One region of the Desulfonispora thiosulfatigenes DSM 11270 genome, then DNA from elsewhere that is predicted to be linked to it. Evidence: riboswitches for the same ligand, from Rfam matches in the RefSeq annotation. Region 1 holds a riboswitch; the other holds the start of a gene.
The links. Region 1 has a riboswitch for thiamine pyrophosphate ahead of thiS (sulfur carrier protein ThiS). Riboswitches for the same ligand answer to the same signal wherever they lie in the genome.

Region 1 (7,453 bases):
GAAAATGAAGATTATTGTGTATTTTATTCACCTGTAAAATCTGCAAAATGGTCGGTAGGAATAATGACCCCAAAAAGCGTGATTACAGGTCCAATTAAAAAAATGGTTAATAGAAGTATCACGCAAGGATTGATAGCTCTATTAGTTTTAGTAGGTGTATTATTTTTTGTAGTCTGTTCAATAATAATTAAACCAATTAAAAAGCTAATGAAATTTTCCCAGGAAATAGCCCAAGGAAACTTGAGTATTAAAGAATTAGAAATTACCTCAAATGATGAATTAGGAAGGTTAAGTAGGTCATGCAATACTATGCTTTCTAATTTAAGAGAGGTAATAGATAAGGTAATAAATGGTGCTTCGACCTTAAATGTCTATAGTCAAGAACTTTCAGGAACATTAGATGAAATAAAGGCTAAAGCCACAACTATTGATATTGGAACACAAGAAATTGCTTCAAGTACGGAGGAGTCAAGTGCAAGCACAGAAGAAATAACAGCATCTAGTCAAGAAGTAGCTGATTCAACCAGGAAAGTAAGTCAAAAGTCTAAAGACGTAAGTGAAGCAAGTAAAAAAATAGCCCAGAGGGCAGAAGTAATTAAAGTACAAATTGAAGATGCTCAAAAAACAGAAAAGGCTATGTATGCTGAAAAACAAGCAAGTATTCAAGAAGCCTTAGAACAAGGAAAGGTAGTAGAAGAAATTAGTAAAATGGCAATGGTTATTTCAGATATTGCAGCTCAAACTAATTTATTAGCTTTAAATGCAGCAATTGAAGCAGCTAGGGCTGGAGATCAGGGTAGAGGATTTGCCGTAGTCGCAGACGAAGTACGTAAACTGGCTGAACAATCAGCACATACTGTTCAGGATATCCAATCTATTACCACTCAAGTACAAAGTTCTTTTTATAATTTAGCAGAGAACTCTGAAGGAATTTTAGAGTTTATTGATACTAAAGTAAATGAAGATTATGAAAAAATGCTACAATTTGGCTCACAATATTCTGAAGATGCAGAAGAGTTATGGACATTGTCAGAAGAAATGAGCATTAGCATGGAAAGTATCAAGAGATCTAGTGAAGAAATATCTATAGCTATGGAAGCTGTATCGGCAACAGCAGAAGGAACTTCGGCAGGTACCCAGCAAATTGCAATGAGTATTAATGAAACTACCACAGCAATTGATAATATTGCAGATTCGGCTCTCCATCAAGTAAAAATTGCCGAAGAATTAAATGCAGTAGTGCAAAAGTTTAAACTGAAATAAAGATATATAACCTGAACAAATAAAAAAAGCGTCTCGGCTTTTTGATTTAAGTCGAGACGGCCCTTTTCTTACTCTTACTCTGGTAAAACAGCTACCCAATTCACATAATAATTACTAGCAGCATTATCGCTAACCACGGTAAAACCATTACGATTTACTCTTGTAACGGTATCTACAAATGATACTTGACTTCCTTGACCTTTCCAATAGGAAGTTACAATTACTATTGGAGGGCTTGAAAATCTACGATTAAACCTGATATTTAATTCTCCAGTACGATTTTTTACAGCAGATCCGGCATCTATAACAGATCTATTTTGTGGAAACGGGAAAAATGGATTAAATGGGTTAAATTGCTGTTGAGGTTGCTGTTGACTCATCATTGGCATTTGATTATACATATAATTTTGACTATTATACATTAAACTACTCCTTTCAAATTAACTTTTCGTGGTTATAATTTATCATATTCTCGTGATTAGTTTTGGTTACTGTATTAATAAGAAAAGCGGCTATAAAGGTAAGGATATTAATAATTGACATTAATATAAAGATAATTTGAAATACTCTTTACATTTATTAAAATATTCATTATACTATGAGTAATTAAATATTTACGGAACAAGGGGAACCTATACTGATAGGCTGAAAGTGAGATGTTATCTCTTACCCTTCGAACCTGATTTGGTTAGTACCAACGTAGGGATGTTCAGCGATTAATTTTATTTTTAATATTAATGCAAATCCTTAGGGGTTTGCATTTTTTTTATTTAAGAAAAAGGAGGCGATAAAATGAAAATTAATGGACAAGAAAGTTATCTTGAAGTAGGAATAAGCGTTAGTGAAATGTTGTGCAAACTAGATATCAAAGAAGACAAGGTAATTATTGAAATAAATTTAGAGATTATACCTAAAGATAAATATGCTGAAACAAAGCTTAATCAAGATGACAAGGTAGAAATTGTTACGTTCATGGGGGGAGGTTAGGATGAAGGTATATGTTAATGAAAATCCTAAAGAAATAAAAGAGGGCACATCTTTATTTGAATTAAAGGACATTGTGAAAAAAGACACAAATATCATTGTTTTAAATGGAGCCCCTATAACTAAAGATAGGATATTAAATCAAGATGATAGGATAACATTTATAAAAAAAGGCCAGATACCTAGTAAAGAAGAATTAGAAGCACTTTTAGTAGCCAGGCACACCCCAGGAGTTCATGCTAAAGTAAAAAAATCCATTGTAGGAATAGCAGGACTAGGGGGACTCGGTTCTAATGTAGCAATTTCTCTTGCTAGACTAGGTATCGGTAAATTAATCTTGGTTGACTTTGACCGAGTCGAACCAAGTAATTTAAATAGACAACAATATTTTACCAGACATATAGGGATGATGAAAACAAAAGCTTTAGAAGAATTAATTAAAGAGATAAATCCCTTTGTAAAAATAGAGACAAAAGACATATTTTTAGATCAAGATAACCTCATAGATTGTTTTAAAGAAGTAGAGATTATTGTAGAAGCTTTAGACAATCCAGAAAGTAAAGCAAATTTAGTAAATACAGTATTAACAAAAGATAAAGAAAAAATAATTGTGGCAGCTTCAGGTATGGCAGGATATTTTTCTAATAATACAATTAAAACCAAAAAAATTAGAGATAACTTTTATTTAATTGGTGATGATTTTTCAGAAGTACAGATGGGTTGCGGGCTAATGGCCCCTAGGGTTGCTATAGCAGCAAATCATCAAGCAAATACAGTTTTAAGAATTATTTTAGGTGAAACAGAAGTTTAAAAAATGAAAATTGGAGTGATAATAATGGATAAATTAAATATAGGTGGACACAGTTTAGATAATAGATTATTAATAGGTACTGGAAAGTATCCAAATCATAGAATTATGTATGATGCAATTCAAAAAAGTGGTAGTAAAGTAATTACCATGGCTTTAAGAAGAGTAGATATTAATTCTAAAGAAGAAAATATTTTAGACTTTATCCCAAAGCAATGTATCTTTCTTCCTAATACATCAGGAGCTAGAAATGCTGAGGAAGCAGTAAGAATAGCAAGACTTGCAAGAGCTTCTGGGTGTGGTAATTGGATTAAAATAGAGGTTATTTCTGATAGTAAATATTTATTACCAGATAATTATGAAACAACTAAAGCAACAGAAATATTAGCAAAAGAAGGCTTTATCGTTCTTCCTTATATGAGCCCAGATTTAATGGCAGCTAAAAGAATGGTAGAAGCAGGAGCTGCAGCTGTGATGCCACTAGGTTCTCCAATTGGAACTAATAGAGGAATTAGAACTAAAGAATTAGTACAAATTATGATCGATGAAATTAAAGATGTGCCAATTATCGTTGATGCTGGTATCGGCAAACCTTCTGAAGCAGCTGAAGCAATGGAAATGGGAGCAGGGGCAGTTCTAGTAAATACGGCAATTGCCACTAGTAGTGACCCAATTCAAATGGCAGAAGCCTTTTCCATGGCAGTAAAAGCTGGTCGCATGGCGTATCTTTCAAAATTTGGACCTGAAAGACATTTTGCAAGTGCATCTTCGCCTCTAACAGGATTTTTGAATGAAGGTGCTTGCTAATGAGTTTTTATAATGTTTATGAAAAATATAAGGATTTTGAAGTTGAGGAATTTTTTGAAAAGGTTACTGAAAATGATGTTTTAAGATCTTTAAATAAAGATAGATTAGATCAATGGGATTTACTAACTCTTTTATCACCACAGGCCAGTAAATTCTTAGAGCCAATGGCTAGAAAAGCACAAAGACTAACTCAGCAACACTTCGGTAAAAGCATTTTATTATTTACACCGATGTATTTATCTAATTATTGTACTAATCGCTGTGTATATTGTACATATAATGCAGAAAACCATATTTTCAGAAAAAGGTTAAGTATGGAGGAAATAGAGATTGAAGCTGCTGCTATAGCTAAAACTGGTTTACAACATATTTTAATCTTAACAGGGGGATCTAGAGAAATAACGCCTGTTGAGTATATCGTTGATTCAGTTCAAGTATTAAAGAAATATTTTACATCTATTTCAATTGAAATTTATGCGTTAACTCAAGATGAATATAAAAAGGTAGTAAATGCTGGTGTTGATGGTTTTACTATTTATCAAGAGGTATATAATGAAGAAATTTATGATAAGGTGCACTTAAGTGGAGAGAAAAAGAATTATCGCTTTAGAATTGATGCACCCGAAAGAGCTTGTAAGGCAGGAATGAGAACAGTTAATATTGGAGCATTACTAGGCCTTAATAAATGGCGTAAAGAAGCTTTTATAACGGGACTTCATGCTGATTATCTGCAAAATAAATACCCAGAAGTAGATATAAGTATTTCTCCACCTAGAATTAGACCTCATGTTGGAGTTTTTGATGAAGTTTATCATGTTGATGACCCTAGTTTATTACAAATAATGTTTGCATATAGATTATTTATTCCACGAGCAGGTATAACAATTTCAACTAGAGAAAGTGCAGAATTTAGAAATAATATTTTATCCCTTGGGGTAACAAAAATGTCTGCGGGGGTTAGTACAGAGGTTGGAGGTCATACAACAGAAGAACATCAAGACCCTCAGTTTGAAATTGCTGATAATAGGAATGTTGAGGAAATGAGAGATGCAATTTTAGCTAGAGGTTATCAACCAATCTTTAAAGACTGGATGCCCCTTGCTGATGAGGCTTTGTCTAATTATTAGAGAAGAGTAAGAAAGTATATAATAGTATGTTTAAGCGGTTAAATAATTGTAAATTTAAGAATAGGATGAAAAGATGATTTATTTCATAACTAATCGAAAATTAGTATCACCCGAAAGGTTTTTGCCTATTATAGAGGAAGCTGTAAAAGCAGGAGTAGGCTCTATTATTTTACGCGAAAAGGATTTAAACTCGTTTGATTTGTTGCAATTGGCCATAAAGGTTAAAGCAATAACAAAAGGGACTAATACTTCCTTAATTATTAATGAAAATCTTAAGGTTGCTAGGGAAATAAAGGCTACAGGTATTCAAATTTCTTTTACTGATTTTATGAATGATAGGACGGATTTTACCGGGATAATAGGAGTATCAGTACATAGTTTAGAAGAAGCCTTAACAGCCAGTAAAAATGGGGCAAGCTATCTTTTAGCAAGTCATATTTTTCCGACAGATTGTAAAAAGGGTTTAGCTCCTAGAGGAATTAAATGGTTAGAAAAAATAACTTCCCGTGTACAAGTTCCTGTCATAGCCTTAGGTGGGATAAATATTCATAATTTAAGCCAAGTATTTAAGGCGGGGGCAACAGGTGCAGCTCTGATGTCTGAGATTATGCAGGCAAGTGATGTACATCAAAAAATAAAGAATTTACATAATGAATATAAACTTTTGCCATAGAGAAAAACTTATAAAAGACTCTCCTTTATAGCTAGGAAATGGTTCCTGCTACTTAAGGAGAGCCTTTTTTATGTAAATTAATATTAGATTTTGCGGAGCCAGACGGTAGGAGGATTTTTAGCTTCTATAATATAACTATTACCTTTTACTGTTAACTTAAATTTTTCTCTGGTTTTATTACCGACATTTTGTTGAATAATTTCGATATAATCTGATCCAACTTCCGTAATAATAGCAACATGACCATAGGTTGCATGCGTGAAAACGAGGATATCATCTGGCATAGGAGCAATATTTCCTCCATTTTTATATTGCACTAATCCTCTATCAGCATTAAATTCACCATGAGCTAAATTGGGATCATAAAAGTCCTTAGCATTACCAAATAAATTAGGTAAGGGATGTTTTTTAGCTTCGTAATAAAAACGCTTCACATACTCTACACATTGCCATTTAAGTCCATAATAATAGCCATCTGCACTATAATGCTTGCCATGAGATGTTGTATACTCTGTCCCATTATAATAAACAGCTACGTTCTTATACTGATCCATACCTTCCTGAACTGAAGGCGTGGGTGTAGGTGATGGCTCTATTTTTTCCTTAGATGAAAAACACCCTTTTAGTATAAAAATAAGACTGAGCAAAATTAAAATATAGATAAAAAATCTTTTATAATTAAGGTGTCGATAACGCATATACCTAAAATTAAACATATGTACCATCCTATTTGTTTTAGTAAAATCTTTTTATTTATTATATATATCGCTTAATAAAGTAGATTAGAACAAGTATCTTTTCTTAATTTAAATGCTCAATTATTTACAGAAACCTTACATATATCCCTGAAATATGGAGATAATCTAGATAATAGATTAAATATTTTAAGTTAGAAAATAATTTATTGGTCATAAGGAGAATTAATAAGCAAATGATTATATGTGTTATGGAATATTATTTATACTATTGATAATATTTTTTAATCGCTGAATTTTCGCACAATTGTTGAAATTTGTCTAAATATATACTATTATCGATAAGTAAAAAAAATTTATCATGATATGTTTTTTAATCAACTTTATCTTTTTGCTAGTTTTGTGAAAATTAGCCGGACATTATACATAGTTAAAGGGGGATAAGCATGGATCAATTTACTCAAATAGCTGTAGCTGTCAGTAACTTTGCCTGGGGTCCTATAATGGTTTCCTTATTAGTAGGAACAGGATTATATCTGACTCTTGGTACTGGAGTTATACAAATTAGAAAACTTTTCGTTTCTTTAAAGCTTTTATTTACAAATACGAAAACAACAGGTGAAGGGGATATTTCTCCTTTTGCAGCGTTAATGACTTCATTAGCGTCTACCATTGGTACAGGAAATATTGCCGGGGTATCAACTGCGATTACCTTTGGTGGACCAGGAGCAATATTTTGGATGTGGATTACAGCAGCTGTTGGTGGAGCTACTCAATTTGCAGAGGCTGTTTTGTCGATCACTTATAGAGAGACAAATGAGTGGGGCTTTAAATCAGGTGGACCAATGTATTACATTAAAAACGGTTTAGGTAAGAGGTGGTATTGGTTAGGAGCAGTTTTTGCCTTTTTTGGTTTAATTGCTTGTTTTGGACCAGGAACCTTAGTACAAGCAAACTCTTTAGCTGAGGTTGTAAATAGTTCATGGGGAGTTTCTCCATGGATAACAGGAAGTGTAATTGCAGTAGCAACAGGTCTTGTTTTAATTGGTGGTATTAAATCTATCGGAAGTGTAGCAGGTAAGGTTGTACCTGTGAT
Region 2 (7,453 bases), on a different contig from region 1:
GCACAGGGTGATCAAGATAATGCGCAAAAGGTTAAACAATTAGCCGGTAAGCTAGTGAAAGAAGAATTTGCGATTGCTTTTTGTGGTCATTTTTCAGCCGGAAAATCCAGTATGATTAATCGTTTAGTGGGAGAAAATATCTTGCCGTCTAGCCCCATACCAACTAGTGCAAATCTGGTCAAGGTAAAAGAGGGAGATGAATACGCAAAGGTCTTTTTTAAAAATGAAAAACCACGCTTATATCGTGCTCCCTATGATTATAAAATGGTAAAAAATTATTGTAAAGATGGAGATCTAATCAAAGAAATTGAAATAAGTTATACAGATATAAATTTGCCAAGCAAAACTGTGATTATGGATACTCCTGGTATAGATTCAGTAGATGATGCGCATCGTATTGCCACAGAGTCTGCGCTTTATCTTGCTGATTTAGTTTTTTATGTGATGGATTATAATCATGTGCAATCAGAGGTAAACTTTATGTTTATCAAAGAGTTAACTGAGGCTGGTAAAGAAGTTTATCTTGTCATTAATCAAGTAGACAAGCATTCTGATAAGGAACTTTCTTTTACTGACTTTAAAATAAGCGTAGCTGAATCTTTTGCCTCATGGGGCGTAAATCCTGCGGATATTTTTTATACTTCTTTAAAAGAAGAGAAGCATGAACATAATCAATTTCAGAGGTTGCAGGATTTTTTAGCAGAACGGCTAGAAGAAAAAGATACTTTACTCGTTAAGTCTATCTTTCATTCTCTGCAAAAATTGCTTAAAGACCATTTTGATTTAATAAATAAAAAGAATGAGCTAATGCTGAAGCCTTTTAGGGATATTTTAAATAAATTGTCGTCCAAGGAGTATGAAGATTTAGAAAATAGTTATAATGGCTTATGGCAGGAAAAAAACGATTTAATTGGTGCTGTAGAAAAGGCAGAACAGGAATTTAATTCTGAAGTGAAAAGACTCTTAGATAGTGCCTATTTAATGTCATTTCAAACTAGAGAATTAGCCCAGTCTTATCTTGAGTCGTGCCAACCAGGATTTAAGGCTGGATTTTTATTTAGAAAACAAAAAACAGAGGAAGAGCGGCAAAAAAGGTTGGATATTTTTTATCAAGATACCCTTATTAAAACTAAATCACAAGTAGAGTGGCATCTGCGGAACTTTCTCGTAAACTTTTTAAAAGATAAGCGGATTGAAAATAAAGAATTATTAGCTAAGATTCAAGATTTCCATGTAAATTTTTCAAGCCAATTATTAACCTCATTGGTAAAAGGAGGAGCCGTTTTATCAAATACCACTGTTATGAATTATACAACTGATGTAGTAAGTGAGATTAAAAGCTTTGCGAAAAATAGTTTAGAAGAGCTAAAAGATGAAATATTGACCTCTTTACAAGAGAAAAATGAGGCTGTTGAAGCTAGGATATCTGAAAAGTTAGCTGGATTTAAGCAGTATATTACTGCCTTTGAACAGGTAAAAAAGCAGGAGTCAACTGAGCAAGCTCATAGAAAAAAGATCGAAATGTTAATTAGTAATGCAGAGGCTCTGGAGGATGAGAGATGTCATTTATTTAATATAGTGGAAGAAGAATATGAAGTAGTCGATGGAAAAACTATGATAGTGCAAAAGATTCTGGAAAAAAGTAACCTGCCATTAAAAAATTCAAAGAATAAAGAGTTAACTAGCAAAGTTGTAAGCACCCCAAATAAATTAGCCCTAGATGAATCATCTGACAGGATGAAGCAGACATCAGAAAAATTAAACAAAACGGCCCAAATAATAAAAGATTTACCTGGTTTTAAAAAGCTGGCAAGTGAGTTAGAGGAAAAAGGGAATAGATTAGAAAATAAGGGCTTTACGGTTGCATTGTTTGGGGCTTTTAGTGCAGGTAAATCCTCCTTTGCAAATGCATTAATTGGTGAGAGGGTTTTACCTGTATCGCCAAATCCGATGACAGCAGCTATTAATAAAATTAAACCAGTAAATAATAAATATCAGCATGGTACTGTTATTATTAAAGTAAAAGAAGAAGTGGCAATGCTGGAGGATATAAATCATGCGTTAAAATTATTTGAATTTCATGCAGAAAGCTTAAATAATGCATTAGAAATTGTAGAAAACATTGATAGTAAATCTGGTCAACAAGGAGCATCTGAAAAAGCTAATTTTACCTTTTTACAAGCCTTTAAACGTGGGTTTAAAACGTTTAAAGGACAGTTTGGAAGTGTAATAGAAACAACAATGGATGAGTTTGGTGATTACGTTGCTAAGGAAGAAAAGTCTTGTTTTGTGGAATGGATTGATCTTTATTATGATTGTTCGCTAACACAGAGGGGTATTACACTCGTTGATACACCAGGAGCAGATTCTATTAATGCTCGTCACACCAGCGTAGCTTTTGATTATATCAAAAATTCAGACGCTATATTATTTGTGACGTATTATAATCATGCGTTTTCAAAACCTGATCGAGAATTCTTGATTCAACTAGGCCGTGTAAAGGATTCATTTCAGTTAGATAAGATGTTTTTCATAATAAATGCTATTGATTTAGCAAATAATGAGGAAGAAAAAGAAGAAGTAATCGAATATGTTCACGAGCATTTAATAAAATATGGTGTTAGAAAACCTAATTTATATTCATTATCAAGCTTACATGCACTAAAAGAAAAAAGGAAAAAGTAGATCCTCCTATTTCGGGGATGCCAGTTTTTGAGGAATCTTTTTATTATTTTATTACACATGATTTAGCAAATATGGCGGCAAGGGCATCTGAAAATGAACTAAGACGAGTATATAGTTTAGTAGAAAAACTAATTGAGAGTACGAATGAAGATGCTGTAGTTAAACAAAAGAAAAGAGAAAATATTAAAGCTGAAAAAATAAATATAACCGAAATTATTACACAGCAAACAGCAAAAAAATTAAAAAATCAAATAGATCAAGAAACAGAAGAGTTAATTTATTACATAAAGCAAAGAGTATTTTTGCGATTTAGTGATTTATTTAAAGAATCATTTAATCCGATGGTCTTACGCGATGATGGTCATAATTTAAAGCAAGTTTTGCGAAATTGTCTTAATGAACTACTCGAGCAAATTGGGTTTGATTTTGCCCAAGAAATGAGAGCAACAACGGTAAGATTGGATCGCTTTGCAGAAAAAATAACAGCAGAATATCAGATAATGCTGGGGGAAAAAATTCGTGATGTCAATCAAGATGTATCTTTTTCTACTTTTGAATTTAAAAATGAAAGAGAAATTGATTTTGAAGTGGCTTTTAAAGATATATCATCTGGATTATTTGCAAAGGCTATGGATTATTTTAAAAATCCCAAAGCATTTTTTGAAAAAGGTGAAAACAAATTAATGAGCGAAGAAATTAGTCGCGTGCTCACAGTTGAGGCAGATGAATATTTACAAAATGAACAAAAAAGGATTCAAACATTATATGAAAGTGTCCTGGAAGATGAATTTGAAAAGCTCATTAAGCAAATAAAAGAGCAGGTAGAAGACTTCTATTTAAGTTTACTGTCAGCTTTAGATGGTGGAGTATCAGCAAAACAGCTAAATGAAATCAAGGAAAGCTTAACAGAATTTATCTAGAAAATTTTTTTAAAGGATAGAGGTTAAACATAGGTGAAGAATATTGAAAATATCTTTAAAATTGATTTATTAAATGAATCTAATTTACAAGAAGTCATGTTTCTCCAAAATGAAATTATAAATAGTTTAAATAATCCTGATATTTATGCCTTTACATCAGAAGGAGAATTTTTAGAAATTTTAACAGGTCAAGGGATTATGGTAGGAACATTTTTTGAGGGAAATTTATGCGGTTATTTTGCTACTATGGTTCCGGGAGACAAAGAAGATAACTTAGGTCTAGATCTTAATTTAGACAAAAAAGAATTAAAAAAGGTAATTCATTATGAGGTAGCAGCTGTCCATCCAGATTTTAGAGGTAATAATTTGCAGAAACAAATGGCTAATAAATTACAAGAAATAGTTATGGAAAGAGACCAGTGGCATTATACCATGGCTACAGTTTCCCCTTTCAATTATCCAAGCTTAAATGTGTTTTTGACTGGACTTAATATGGTAGCTAAAAAAATATCTAAAAAATATGGAAATAAACTAAGATATATATTATATCAAGATTTACAAAATCCCCTTTCTTTAAAGAAAGAAGAGACAATTATTGTTTTAAATACTGACTATGAAAAACAAAAAGAACTATTTAACTCAGGATATTGTGCGTATAATATTAAAAAAGTAGGCAATTTTAATAAAGTTTATTTTGCGAAAGAAGTAGGCCTTTAAGCTGTTCTATAAACGGAAAAATAAAAATAGAATATACTTTGTTTTGGTATTATGGATAAGCCTATGGCAAATTAGGTTGATATTACTTATTAGAAGAAGTATACTTAATTAAAAGAAAAATCAATATATTTTATATCGGGAGCTTGAAAAGGCTGAGAGTATGATGTTTTCGTAGACCGATTGAACCTGTTGGGTAATGCCAGCGTAGGGAATGTGATTAAATTATTACACTTTGCTTACGCAAAGTGTTTATTTTTTTTAGGGGGAAATATATATATGAGTGAACAAGAAGTAATTAATTATGTCAGTAAATTTATTGTTCAAGGACATGCTTCAGATGAGCAATTTAATGAGCTTGCTTTGTATCTATATGCTTATCATTATAAGCATAATCTACCTTATCAAAAATATTGTCGTCTAAAGGGAATTACCCCAAGAACAGTGAAAACATGGAGACAGATTCCTCCGGTGCCAGTTGATGCTTTTAAAGATTTTTCCTTAAGTTGTATCAATCCTGATAAAGCTGAAAGGATTTTTATGACTAGTGGCACAACGCAAGGGATTCGTGGAAAACATTATCATCCTAACTTGTATTTATATGATTTGTCCATGAAATATAATTTTAGAGAACGCTTTATGGGAAAAAATGAAAAAATTCACATGGGAATTCTTTTTCCGACAGAAGAAGAGATGCCAAATTCATCTCTAGCTCATTATCTGGCTTTTGCTCTACAGGAATTTGGAACAGAGCATAGTTCCTATTTTATTGATGATAATGGTTTAAAGATAGAATATCTTATAGAAAAATTAGAACATTTTGAAAAGTCAGGAGAGCCTTGTGCGTTATTAGGTGCAAGCTATAGTTTCGTACATATATTAGATGAATTAGAAAAGATGGGAAAAGTATTTAATCTGCCTAAAGAGAGTAGAATTCTCGATACAGGAGGATTTAAAAATCAATCAAGAGAGATGAATTTGGATAACTTTTATAACCGTCTTTCGAGTTGCTTTGGAGTTGATAGGAAAAATTGTATCAACATGTATGGTATGACGGAGCTGAGTACCCAGTTTTATGATAATGGAAACATGGTAATTCCTTCAATAAAGTCTGGACCTCATTGGATAAAAACTAGGGTCATTAACCCTATAACAGGACAAGATGTACCTAAAGGGGAAAAAGGTTTACTTGTTCATTGTGATTTAGCTAATTTTAACTCGGTGACCACCATTCTTACTGAAGATATAGGGGTAGAAGTAGAAAATGGTTTTCTTCTGTTGGGCAGGTCAGAAGGTGCAGAAGCCAAAGGTTGCTCTATTGCAGTTGAGGAATTTATTCAGGCAAAGAAAGGAGTATCTCTATGATAGAAAAGGCCGGCTATTTACCCCTTAGCTTCCAAGAAAAGCTGGAATGGCAGACTTTGACTTTTAAAAGGGAAAGGGAAATATTGGAAATAGAAATACCTATACTTTCAGAGGAGCAGCTTTCTGCCGTGGCAGAGATGATTAAAAAGAATAGCAGAACTGTACTTAAATCATTTACTGTAAACCAAATTATCAACATTTTAGATCAAACTATAGCAAAGTTTCTCGATAAAAGTTCATATTATAGGCAGAAGGCAGAAAAACTGCTGCCTATTATTACTGGGTATAATGAGGAAATTATTCGTTTAGGTCTTACGTCATATTTAAAAACCTTTCGCAAACCGCAGCTCTATCGATTCTTGACGGAAGATTTTGAAAATCCTATGCTTTTAGATGATTTTCAACCTAGGCCAAAAGGTGGTTTTTCAAAGGCAGTAGGACAAGATCTTGTAGTTCATATCTGGGCGGGAAATGTACCGGCTCTTCCTATATGGAGTCTTATATCTAGTCTTATGGTGAAATCAGGAAATATCGGTAAGGTTTCAAGTAATGAACCTTTATTTGCGGGGTTATTTGTTCAAGCATTGGTAGAAATAGAACCTAGATTAGCTGATTGTGTCGCAATTGTTTGGTGGAAAGGGGGAGACAAAGTTCGTGAGAGTAGGATTTTCAGTAAGGCTGACCTAGTAGTTGGTTATGGGAGTAATCAATCATTAGCTTCACTTAGAGAACAAATTCCTATTACAACTAGGTTTCTCCCATTTGGTCATAAAATTAGTTTTGGGATGGTCTCAAATGCGGCTTTAGATGCACGAAAAGCCGTTCAAGCTGCTCATGATGCGGCAAATGATATTATTCGATATGATCAACAAGGATGCTATTCACCTCATTTTTTCTTTGTTGAAAAGGGTGGAAGCGTTTCTCCGAAGGAATTTGCCAGATATGTTGCTTACGAACTGGCATGTTTTGAGGAAAGGTATCCTAAAAGAGAATTATCCATAGAAGAGATGACAGCTAATGCTGCTTGGCAAAACAGAGAAGAGCTCAGCATTCTTCACGAACCAATGAAAGAAATAATTAGTAATTCATCAAATGACTGGACTGTTGTCTATGAAGAAGATTGTAGTCAACTAATACCTAGTTGTTTAAATAGAGTTATTAAAATTATTGCTGTAGATCAACTTGATGAAATTATTGAATATATTGAACCGTTTCGTTCTCTTTTACAAACAGTAGGTATTGCAGCAACGCCAGAAGAACTTTTCTCCATTTCAGACTTATTAGCTAAAGCAGGGGTTACTCGTATAACCGCGCTTGGAAACATGACTTCTCCTGAATCAGGTTGGCATCATGATGGACGGTTTAATTTAAGTGATTTAGTCAACATAGTAGACATCGAACATAGTGCAGAGGATTATTCTGAGAAATTTGCTCTATACGTTGATTAGGAGGTAAGCCCTTGAGTTTTTTGACACTGAGTAATATTCATTATTGTTACAAAGAGTTTGATTTTGCAATTAAAGATGTTAGCTGGCAAGTTAATGAAGGGGAATTTCACTCTCTATTGGGTAAAAGCGGATGCGGAAAAACTACTTTACTAAAGCTGGCAGCAGGTCTTTTGAAACCTGACGAGGGTAAAATATATCTTAAGAGGGAAGAAGTTTTTAAGCCTTCATCTCAGATTGGTTATGTTTTTCAATCACCGACCCTTTTAGAATGGAAAACCGTTATTGATAATGTACTGTTGCCAATTTCACTTCAAAGAAAGC

Region 2: linked by a shared signal. The riboswitch ahead of B8965_RS01150 (LuxE/PaaK family acyltransferase) and the one ahead of thiS (sulfur carrier protein ThiS) in region 1 are both predicted to bind thiamine pyrophosphate.

What each region holds. Positions count from the first base shown of each region.
Region 1 is NZ_FWWT01000013.1:155,304-162,756, reverse strand. It holds gene B8965_RS04490 (methyl-accepting chemotaxis protein) at 1-1,263, shown strand, start outside; gene B8965_RS04485 (H-type lectin domain-containing protein) at 1,338-1,685, opposite strand; TPP riboswitch at 1,878-1,986, shown strand; gene thiS (sulfur carrier protein ThiS) at 2,056-2,250, shown strand; gene thiF (sulfur carrier protein ThiS adenylyltransferase ThiF) at 2,252-3,058, shown strand; gene B8965_RS04470 (thiazole synthase) at 3,083-3,862, shown strand; gene thiH (2-iminoacetate synthase ThiH) at 3,862-4,989, shown strand; gene B8965_RS04460 (thiamine phosphate synthase) at 5,063-5,662, shown strand; gene B8965_RS04455 (CHAP domain-containing protein) at 5,746-6,216, opposite strand; gene B8965_RS04450 (alanine/glycine:cation symporter family protein) at 6,804-7,453, shown strand, end outside.
Region 2 is NZ_FWWT01000006.1:30,929-38,381, reverse strand. It holds gene B8965_RS01160 (dynamin family protein) at 1-2,685, shown strand, start outside; gene B8965_RS12570 (hypothetical protein) at 2,703-3,605, shown strand; gene B8965_RS01155 (hypothetical protein) at 3,639-4,322, shown strand; TPP riboswitch at 4,448-4,551, shown strand; gene B8965_RS01150 (LuxE/PaaK family acyltransferase) at 4,599-5,684, shown strand; gene B8965_RS01145 (acyl-CoA reductase) at 5,681-7,132, shown strand; gene B8965_RS01140 (ABC transporter ATP-binding protein) at 7,144-7,453, shown strand, end outside.